3 regions of the Acidovorax sp. K2F genome follow, and region 2 is predicted to be linked to each of the others. Evidence: predicted binding sites of a transcription regulator. Region 2 holds the regulator's gene; each other region holds the start of a gene.
What was found. Region 2 encodes LexA, which represses DNA repair genes until DNA is damaged. Its sites were predicted from a motif close to ACTGTATNNNNATACAGT; they were not measured.
Positions count from the first base shown of each region.

Region 1: recA (recombinase RecA) is a predicted target of LexA. The motif match lies at 2,040-2,057, and genes of this name have one in related genera.
Region 3: N4G42_RS17255 (PA0069 family radical SAM protein) is a predicted target of LexA. The motif match lies at 1,609-1,626, and genes of this name have one in related genera.

Region 1 covers NZ_JAOBSQ010000059.1:178,816-182,071, forward strand. Annotated here, with positions in the region: gene argC (N-acetyl-gamma-glutamyl-phosphate reductase) at 1-305, shown strand, start outside; gene recX (recombination regulator RecX) at 361-819, opposite strand; gene recA (recombinase RecA) at 904-1,980, opposite strand; gene N4G42_RS23610 (MarR family winged helix-turn-helix transcriptional regulator) at 2,121-2,642, shown strand; gene N4G42_RS23615 (LysR substrate-binding domain-containing protein) at 2,615-3,256, opposite strand, start outside.
Region 2 covers NZ_JAOBSQ010000038.1:28,968-32,223, reverse strand. Annotated here, with positions in the region: gene N4G42_RS14495 (D-2-hydroxyacid dehydrogenase family protein) at 1-10, opposite strand, end outside; gene lexA (transcriptional repressor LexA) at 1,077-1,751, opposite strand; gene N4G42_RS14485 (asparaginase) at 1,835-2,794, shown strand; gene N4G42_RS14480 (hypothetical protein) at 2,814-3,233, shown strand.
Region 3 covers NZ_JAOBSQ010000045.1:52,761-56,016, reverse strand. Annotated here, with positions in the region: gene N4G42_RS17265 (phospholipase D family protein) at 1-99, opposite strand, end outside; gene N4G42_RS17260 (ammonium transporter) at 248-1,450, opposite strand; gene N4G42_RS17255 (PA0069 family radical SAM protein) at 1,661-2,920, shown strand; gene N4G42_RS17250 (sodium-dependent bicarbonate transport family permease) at 2,982-3,256, opposite strand, start outside.

The DNA of each region.
Region 1 (3,256 bases), on a different contig from region 2:
TGCTGGTGCAGTTGCCGCTGCACCTGGACCTGCTGCCAGGAGCCCCCAAGGCCAGCGACCTGCACGACGTGCTGGCCAGCCACTACAGCCGCACCAACACGCCAGAACAATGGGTCAGCGTGCTGCCCCCCACCGACGATTTGAAGCTGGCCGCCGACACGCTGACCGACACCAACAAGCTGGAGCTGCGCGTGTTTGCCAACGAGCAGTACCGGCAGGCCGTGGTCATCGCGCGCCTGGACAACCTGGGCAAGGGCGCCAGTGGCGCTGCAGTGCAGAACCTGCAATTGATGCTGGGCGTGTAAACACCTCAGAGCGCATCAGGAAGCGGGACCGATGCCCCGCTTGTTGGCGTTGCGGTCAGCCCTCGTCAGACGCATCGGCGCCCAGCACCGCGCGCCGCGCCACATCGCCTGAGAACCCCCGCACCAGCAAAAACCGCATCTGCTTGGCGCGGGTTTGCGGATCTGCGGCGGGCTCGCCAAACTTGCGGCGCCACACCTCGCGGGCACGCTCCAGTTCGCTGCCCTGCAGCTGGGCCACTGCTTGCTGCACAGCCTCTGCGCCCAGCCCCTTGGACTGCAGCTCCTGCCGGATGCGCGATGCACCCAGACGCACTGCGCGCCGGTGCAACACCGACTCCACCACCCTGGCTTCGCTGATGAAGTCCTTGGCCTGCAGGTCGTCCAGCACAGCCTCCAGGTCTTCGCCCTCTTGCACATGCGGCGCGAGCTTGCGCTGCAGCTCGGCGCGCGAATGCTCCCGCTGGCTCAGTAGCCGCAGCGCACGGCCCTTGAGCGAGAGCGCAGTGAATCCCATGACTGACCAAATGCTATATTTTCAATAGCTACAGACGCATATGATATGAGCGCCTGCAGGCTATTTAGCTTCAAAAACCGGAAATCACTCGTCTGCAGCCGCTGCTGGGGCCTGCAGTGCGCCAGGCAGCAGCGCAATGCCCAGGCCTTCACGCACCTTGTTCTCAATCTCGCGGGCCAGGTCGGGGTTCTCGCGCAAAAACTCACGCGCGTTGTCACGGCCCTGGCCGATCTTTTCGCCGTTGTAGGCGTACCAGGCACCGCTCTTTTCCACGATCTTGGCCGTCACGCCCATGTCGATGATCTCGCCCTCGCGGCTGATGCCTTCACCGAACAGGATGTCGAACTCGGCCGTCTTGAAGGGCGGGCTCACCTTGTTCTTGACCACCTTGACCTTGGTCTCGTTGCCGATGGCTTCGTCGCCCTTCTTGATCGTGCCGGTGCGGCGGATGTCGAGGCGCACCGAGGCGTAGAACTTGAGCGCATTGCCGCCGGTCGTCGTTTCGGGCGAGCCGAACATCACGCCGATCTTCATGCGGATCTGGTTGATGAAGATGACCATGCAGTTGGTCTTCTTGATCGTGGCGGTGAGCTTGCGCAGCGCCTGGCTCATCAGGCGGGCTTGCAGACCGGGCAGGGCGTCGCCCATCTCGCCTTCGATTTCGGCCTTGGGCGTGAGCGCAGCCACCGAGTCCACCACGATCAGGTCCACGGCGCCGGAGCGCACCAGGCTGTCCACGATTTCCAGCGCCTGCTCGCCGGTGTCAGGCTGGCTGATTAGCAGGTCGGACAGCTGCACACCCAGCTTCTGGGCGTACTGCACATCCAGGGCGTGCTCTGCGTCGACAAACGCGCAGGTGCCGCCTTGCTTTTGCATTTCGGCAATCACCTGCAGCGTGAGCGTGGTCTTGCCCGACGATTCCGGGCCATAGATTTCGACCACACGGCCACGGGGCAGGCCGCCCACGCCCAGCGCAATGTCCAGGCCCAGCGAGCCGGTGGAGACGACCTGGATGTCCTCGATCACCTCGCCTTCACCGAGGCGCATGATCGTGCCCTTGCCGAATTGCTTCTCGATCTGGGCGAGCGCGGCGGCCAGAGCCTTGGCCTTTTCCGTGTTCACGGGCAATGCGGGGTTAGTGCCTTTGACTGCGACGTCCATGAGAAACTCCTTGAAAAACAACAGGTTGGATGCTTGCATTGCTCTGCGGTTAATCACAGGCTGGATGCTTGAACAGTAGTTTATGCGAGCAATGAAATCCAGATAAAGCGATTTTTAGTCAGTTTGCCTGACAATATCGAATGCCCGATTTTTCTCCAGCCGCCCCCCTTGCCACGCCCGCCCCGGTGCCTGACGACCGCTGGCGCCAGACCCACCTGGGCCGCCTGATGGGCAGCGCCCTGCGCCGCTTCGACGCGCGGGTACTGCAGCTCATGGCGCGCAATGTGGAGGTGCCGCTGGCGCTGTCCAACCTGGCGGCACGCGACCAGGTGACGGCTGCACACGTGCACATCACCCGGCACCTGGCCTTGCAGGGCGACCGGTTGACCGATCTGGCCCAACGCGCGGGCATGACCAAGCAGGCCATGGCCAACCTGGTGGACCAGTGCGAGGCATGGGGGCTGGTCACGCGCGAGGCCGACCCGCTGGATGCGCGGGCGCGCCGCGTGTGCTTCACGCCCACCGGCCTGGCGTGGCTGCAAGCGTTCCGGGATGCCGTGGCGCAGGCCGAGGCGGAGTTCCGCGACGAAGTGGGCCATGACGTGGCCACCGTGGTGGCCATTGGGCTGGAGGCCTATGCGGGCGGCGATACGGGTGCCTGAGCCCCCATCGGCTCGGCGCACGCCAGCAGCCATTCCCTGAAGCACTGCAGCGCGTGCAGCTGCGTGCGGCCTTCGGGGTAGCAGAACCAGTAGCCCACATCACTCCGGTAACCGCCGCGCAGGTCGGCGTCGGGCAGGGGCTCGCGCACCAGGCCTGCCGTGATTTCATCCTGCACCAGACAGCGCGGCACCAGCGCCAGGCCCATGCCTGCCATCACGGCGCGGATCATGGTCTGGAACTGGTCGAACTGTGGCCCGGCCAGCGGGTCGACGAGGCCCTCCACCCCGTGCGTCTCGCTCCAGCGCAACCACGCCTCGGGCACGGTCACGTGGCGCAGCAGCGTGTAGCGGGCCACATCGCGCGGGGTGTGGATGGGCCAGTCGGCCACCTTGGTGCGGGGGGCGATCAGCGCCACCTCGTTGCCCGTGATGTGATGGGCGTGCGCGCCGGGCCAGTGGCCGTCGCCGAACAGGATGGCGCAGTCCAGCTCGGGGCGGGTGAAGTCGTAGCTGTGCACATAGGGCACAAAGTGCAGCGTGATTTGCGGGTGCTGCTGCTGGAACTGCGGCAGGCGTGGGATGAGCCATTTGGCCGCAAACGTGGGCAGGCTGGA
Region 2 (3,256 bases):
CAATATTCATGCCGACATTGTGCCTTGACGGGCGCAGGGGAATGCCACAGGGGCCGTGCTGGGCATACCAAAGCCTGCGGTTTTTTGGTGACTGAGTGCTGCATGAGCCCCGTGGACGCACTTCTTGCCCTGCGCGTGCACGGAAGTCCGGACTCAGAGAGTGCCATGCACCACGACTGCTGCAGCTCGGTGCAGAGTTTTGGACCTGCCGGTGCCCCGGTGTTAGACGTTTGCGGATCGAGCACTGCCTGACATTGCCGCAGCCTTGGTGCGCGGGGCGTAGAAGAGGGCTTGGCGCTCGTGGCGCCTGCTGCGCTCTGCGAATCAGGCCCGGAGCGCCTCGGATGCTGCCAGGCGGTCCAGCTCTGCGCACACATCGGCCATTCGGCCGGCAATTACCAGGCGGCAGGTGCCTGCGTCAGAGGCCCGGCGCAGCACCCGGGTGGATTGTGGTGGGCAGTTATCTGCACCCACTGACGCCAAAAAGGCCTGACGTTTGCTGCCGGCCATGTGTGTTGGCAGGAAGGAGCGGTGGGTGGCAGCGGATCTGGTCGGGCTTTCTGGCGTTCGTACTGGAGGTTTGGCGGTAAAGGGCCAATTTCCGCGCAATGGACGTTGTGCCAGTGGCTCTGTGGAGTTGCTGGGGACCAGGGTTTGGGCGTCGTCGCTGCGGGAGGCCGATGCTGGGGCGTTGCCTGGCCTGGCATGTCTCATGCCGACTGGCAGTGCCTGCAGGTCCAGTCGGTCTTTGGGTGCACTGGCTGGGTTGGCAAGCAGCTTTTTAAGACTGCGAAGAGGGTTCTGCACAGCAGACAGGGTGAACAAAGCAATTCCCATGTGAAAACTCCGAAAGTCGGGGGTTGAACATAGGCAGGATTGCAAAGTGGTCGAACACCAGTGCAGACAGACGCAGTGCGAGTTGATCCCTCGACCGTGCAGACAGCTGCTCCGCCGATCCATCAAGCATTGCGTGAGAGGCCTTGGCATTCAACGGGACCTGCACCGCAGGGCTGGTGAATCGGTTGTATCCGTTCACCAAACGCCCGCCACCCACGGTGCGGCCCCTGGGGCACACGCTACATCAGCATGGTGTTGCGGATAAGTCCCACTGCCAGTCCTTCGATTTCGAAGGGCTCGCCGGGCTGCACCACGATCACGGGATAGTCGGGGTTTTCGGGCAGCAACTCGATGGCAGTGGCCGTGCGGCGAAGTCGCTTGACGGTGACATCATCGCCCAGGCGGGCCACGATGATCTGACCATTGCGAGCCTCACGGGTGGACTGCACGGCGAGCAAGTCACCATCCATGATGCCGGCGTCGCGCATGGACATGCCCCGCACCTTGAGCAAGTAGTCGGGCTTGTGTTGGAAGAGGCTGTTTTCCACGCTGTAGGTCTGGTCCACATGTTCCTGCGCGAGAATGGGCGACCCAGCAGCCACCCGACCTACCAGGGGCAAGACCAGCTGCGACAGACCCGGGATGGGCAGACTGAATTGGTTGCCACGGGCTGCGTTGATGGAGCGCACTGTGTCTCCGCGCAAGCGGATGCCGCGCGAGGTGCCGCTGACCAGTTCGATCACCCCTTTGCGGGCCAGGGCCTGCAGGTGCTCTTCTGCCGCGTTGGCTGACTTGAAACCCAGCTCGGCCGCGATTTCTGCGCGGGTGGGAGGCGCGCCGGTGCGTGCGATGGCGGTCTGGATGAGATCCAGAATCTGCTGCTGGCGGGCGGTGAGTTTGGGGTTGTCGAGCATGGTGGTTTCCGGTGCAGGCGGTTACAGTGGCGAACAACTGTTTTTTAATCCAGTAACTGTATTTTTCACCAGTTTTTCGGAGTATGCAAGTGAGTGGGCAAAAAATTGTGGTTTTGGGCACCGGTGGCACGATCGCGGGCACCTCTGCACAGGCGGGAGACAACATCGGCTACACCGCGGCCCAGGTGGGGGTGGAGCAACTTCTGACGGCCGTGCCAGGCTTGCAGGCACTGGCAGGGGGCGCCTTGGCTGCAGAGCAGGTGGCGCAGATCGACAGCAAGGACATGGATTGCGAGGTGTGGCGCACGCTGGCACTGCGGTGCGCGCACCATTTGAGCGACCCGGAGGTGAGAGGTGTGGTCATCACCCATGGCACGGACACCCTGGAAGAGACCGCGTGGTTTTTGCACGAGGCGCTGGATGCGCGCAAGCCCGTGGTGCTGACCTGCGCCATGCGGCCCGCCACAGCCCTGACCCCCGATGGACCCCAGAATCTGCTGGACGCTGTGGCAGCGGTATTGGCACCCGGTGCCACAGGTGTGCTGGCTGTTGCGGCGGGTGAAGTGCATGGCGCACGGTATGTGCAAAAGGTGCATCCCTACCGCGTCAATGCCTTCAGCTCGGGCGAGGCCGGTCCTTTGGGATGGGTGGAAGAGGGCGTGGTCCGCTGGGCATGCAGTAGCCTGGTAGCGCATGTAGATCATGCCGATAGCGCTATGAATAATATAGTGAACGCTGTGGCTTGGCCGTGGGTGGAAATCGTCATGAACCATGCGGGGGCATCGGGCAGGGCGGTAGATGCGCTGGTGCGAGAGGGCGTGCAGGGCCTGGTGGTGGCCTGCACCGGCAATGGCACGATCCACCACGATCTGGAGGCTGCCCTGGTGCGCGCGCAGAAAGCCGGGGTGCGGGTGGTGCGCTCCACCCGCTGCGCCGAGGGACAGGTGCTACCCAAGCCGGGTGATGCGCTGCCTGCCTCGCAAGGCCTGTCGCCAGTCAAGGCGCGGGTCGCTCTGATGCTTGATTTGCTGCGGGCGGATTGATCGAAAAGGACTGCCAGCCGTGTTCACCGCACTCAAGACACACGCCTGGGCTTATCCCGCGCTCGAAGTCGTCCACATTGTGGGCATTGCGCTGTTGCTGGGCAATCTGGTGTTGCTGGAGTTGCGGGTGTTTGGGCGCGGTGCGGCCTTGCCGATGAAAGACCTCGCCCGGCTGGGTCTGACTTTGGCCGGGTGTGGCTTTGGATTGGCGGCAGCGTCGGGTCTGTTGATGTTTGCTACCCAGCCATCAGAGTTGCTCAGCAACCGCGCCTTTACCTTGAAGATGCTGTTGTTAATGCTTGCGGGCTGTAACGCGGCGTGGTTCCATGCACGTGATTCCCTCACGCGCCTGGACGGGCTGGCCCGCCTTCAGATGCTGGCATCCACCATGGTGTGGCTGGCGGTGGTGGCTTGTGGCCGCTGGATTGCGTATCTTTGAGATCGCCCCCTTTTCATCAGGAG
Region 3 (3,256 bases), on a different contig from region 2:
ACCGGCAAGGGCCATGGCAACCACCACCAGCGCCATGCCCAGCCAGCCGGGGCGGGCCCGCAGGGGCAGGGTCAAGGACAAGGAGGGCAAAGACAACATGGCGCGATTGTGACCGTGGAGCCGCTGGGGCGCAGGGCTCAGGTATAGCCGTGCGCCGGCCCAGGCGATGTCAGACGGGGCGCCAAGGCGACGGCTGGGCCTTGCACCAGGCGTGGTGCCGGGCCCGGGCCGCCGCCGGTTGGGCTGGCTACCAGCTCACTTCGCGGTCGGGCGTGGCGCTGATCTTGTGGATGCTCAGGTCGGCGCCGTCAAACTCTTCTTCCTGTGTCAGGCGGATACCCACCGTCTGCTTGAGGATGCCGTACACCGCCACGCCGCCAACCAGGGCCCAGAGCACGCCCAAGCCGGTGCCGATGAGCTGGGCCGACAGGCTGACCCCGCCCAGCCCGCCCAACGCCTTGCTGCCAAAGATACCCGCAGCCAGTCCGCCCCAAGTGCCGCACAGCCCGTGCAGCGGCCATACGCCCAGCACGTCGTCGATCTTCCATTTGTTTTGCGTCAGGGTGAACATCAGCACAAAAATGGCCCCGGCCACCGCGCCGACCACCAGCGCACCCAGCGGGTGCATGAGGTCCGAGCCCGCACACACGGCCACCAGACCCGCCAGCGGGCCGTTGTGCACAAAGCCGGGGTCGTTCTTGCCCAGCACCAGGGCGGCCAGCGTGCCGCCCACCATGGCCATCAGCGAGTTCACCGCGACGAGGCCCGAAAGCTTGTCCACGGTCTGCGCGCTCATCACATTGAAGCCGAACCAGCCCACCACCAGCACCCAGGCGCCCAGCGCCAGGAACGGGATGTTGGACGGCGGGTGGGCCGAGATCGCACCGTCCTTGCGGTAGCGGTTGGCGCGAGAGCCCAGCAGGATCACCGCCGGCAACGCAATCCAGCCGCCCATGGCGTGCACCACCACCGAGCCCGCAAAGTCGTGGAACTCTTCGCCCGTCAGCGCCTTGATCCAGCCCTGCACGCCAAAATGCTGGTTCCAGGCAATACCCTCAAAAAACGGGTACACAAAGCCCACGATGACTGCTGTTGCCAGCAGTTGCGGCCAAAACTTGGCGCGCTCCGCGATGCCGCCCGACACAATGGCTGGAATGGCTGCCGCAAACGTGAGCAAGAAGAAGAACTTGACCAGCGCATAGCCGCTTTGCTGCGCCAGCGATTCGGCACCGATGAAGAAATGCGTGCCGTAGGCCACTGTGTAGCCGACCACAAAATAGACCACCGTGGACACCGAAAAGTCCACCAGGATCTTGACCAGCGCATTCACCTGATTCTTTTTGCGGACTGTGCCCAGCTCCAGAAACGCAAACCCGGCGTGCATGGCCAACACCATGATCGCCCCGAGCAAGATGAACAAGGCATCTGTGCCCTGTTTGAGTGCTTCCATAACGTCCTCGCGATAGTGATTGATCGACTCTGGTGCGTTTTCATCCGACGCCACAGATTTGCACCAAGTTGAAGCAAGAAGTGCGCCAGGAGTTGGTGCAAGGCTTTGCACCGAATTGGGGCTTTGCCAGAGGGTGGGTTTGTAGGTGGCGGACAAATACTGTATAAATAAACAGTTTTATCGTGCATGCTGCTCCACCACTCGATCGCCATGAGTTCACTTGACCCTCCCGACGACGACCTGCCTGCACGGCCGCAGGACATCCGCATTCCGCTGCAGGCCATCCGCGGGCGCGGTGCCGCCACGGCCATGGCCCACCGCTTTGCCAAAGACCAGCGCGAACGTGCGGATGATGGGTGGAACCATCCGCGCGCCCTTGGCAGGGCCGAGGGCGTGGAGCAGGGTGGCACGGGTACGGCTGAGGGTGGCAGCCCGAACGGCAGGGGGGCTGAAGAGGGTGATGCATGGGGCGGGGGCGACGAGGGAGCCTGCGCCAGCCCCTCACCCGCCACCCGCGTGCATTTCGAGACGGCACGCAGCGCCATCTGCGCCAACGACTCGCCAGACATCTTTTTTGAACTCTCGGTCAACCCCTACCGGGGCTGCGAGCACGGCTGCATCTACTGCTACGCCCGTCCCACACACAGCTACCTCAATTTTTCGCCCGGGCTCGACTTTGAGACGCAGATCGTGGCCAAGCACAACGTGGCGCAGGTGTTGTGTCAAGAGCTTGCACAGCCGCGTTACGTGCCGCGTTTGCTCAACATCGGCTCCGCCACCGACTGCTACCAGCCCGTGGAGCGTGACCTGAAGCTCACGCGCAGCGTGATCGAAGTGATGCGCGAGGCGCGCCACCCGTTTTCGCTGATCACCAAATCCAGCGGCGTGGAGCGCGACCTGGACCTGCTCGCCCCGCTGGCAGCGCAGCGCTTGGCGGCGGTGTACATCACCATCACCACACTCGACGCTGCGCTGGCTCGCCGCATGGAACCCCGCGCCGCCGCGCCCCACCGGCGCCTGCGCACCATCCGTGCGCTGGCCGAGGCGGGTGTGCCGGTGGGCGTGAGCGTGGCGCCCCAGATCCCGTTCATCACCGAAGACATGGAGCAGGTACTGGAGGCCGCACGCGAGGCCGGTGCGCGCACCGCGTTCTACACTGTGCTGCGGCTACCGTGGGAGCTGGATGCATTGTTTCGAGAGTGGCTCGCCGTGCACTACCCGCAGCGTGCAGCGCGCGTCATGGCCCGGGTGCAAGACCTGCACCCCCTGACCGGGGCCCAGCGCGCAGCCGGCAAGACCTATGACAGCGACTTTGCCACCCGCATGAAAGGCAGCGGGCTCTGGGCCGACCTGCTGCGCCAGCGGTTTGCCAACATCTGCCGCCGCCTGGGGCTCAACCGGGAGCGCGAGGGGCTGGACCTGGGGCAGTTCAGGCCAGGGCTGCTGAAAGGGCAGGGGAGCCTCTTCTAGATCCCGTGCCCTTCTCCTTGCACTTTGCACTGCGCGCCGCAGGCCGCAATGCGTTGCCTCGTCAGCCCCCCCACACCCGCTGTACCACCTGCGTGTACAGCGGAATACCCACCAGGATGTTCAGCGGAAACGTCACCCCCAGCGAGAGGCTCACATACAGCGACGGGTCGGCTTCGGGGATGGCATAGCGCACCACGGCAGGCACCGCGATGTAGGACGCGCTGGCGGCCAGCACCATGAGCAGCACGGCATCCCCCGTGGGCACCTGCAGCAGCCAGGCCAGCGCCAGGGCCAGACTGGCGTGCGTCAGCGGCCCCAGCACCGCGTAAGCCAGCA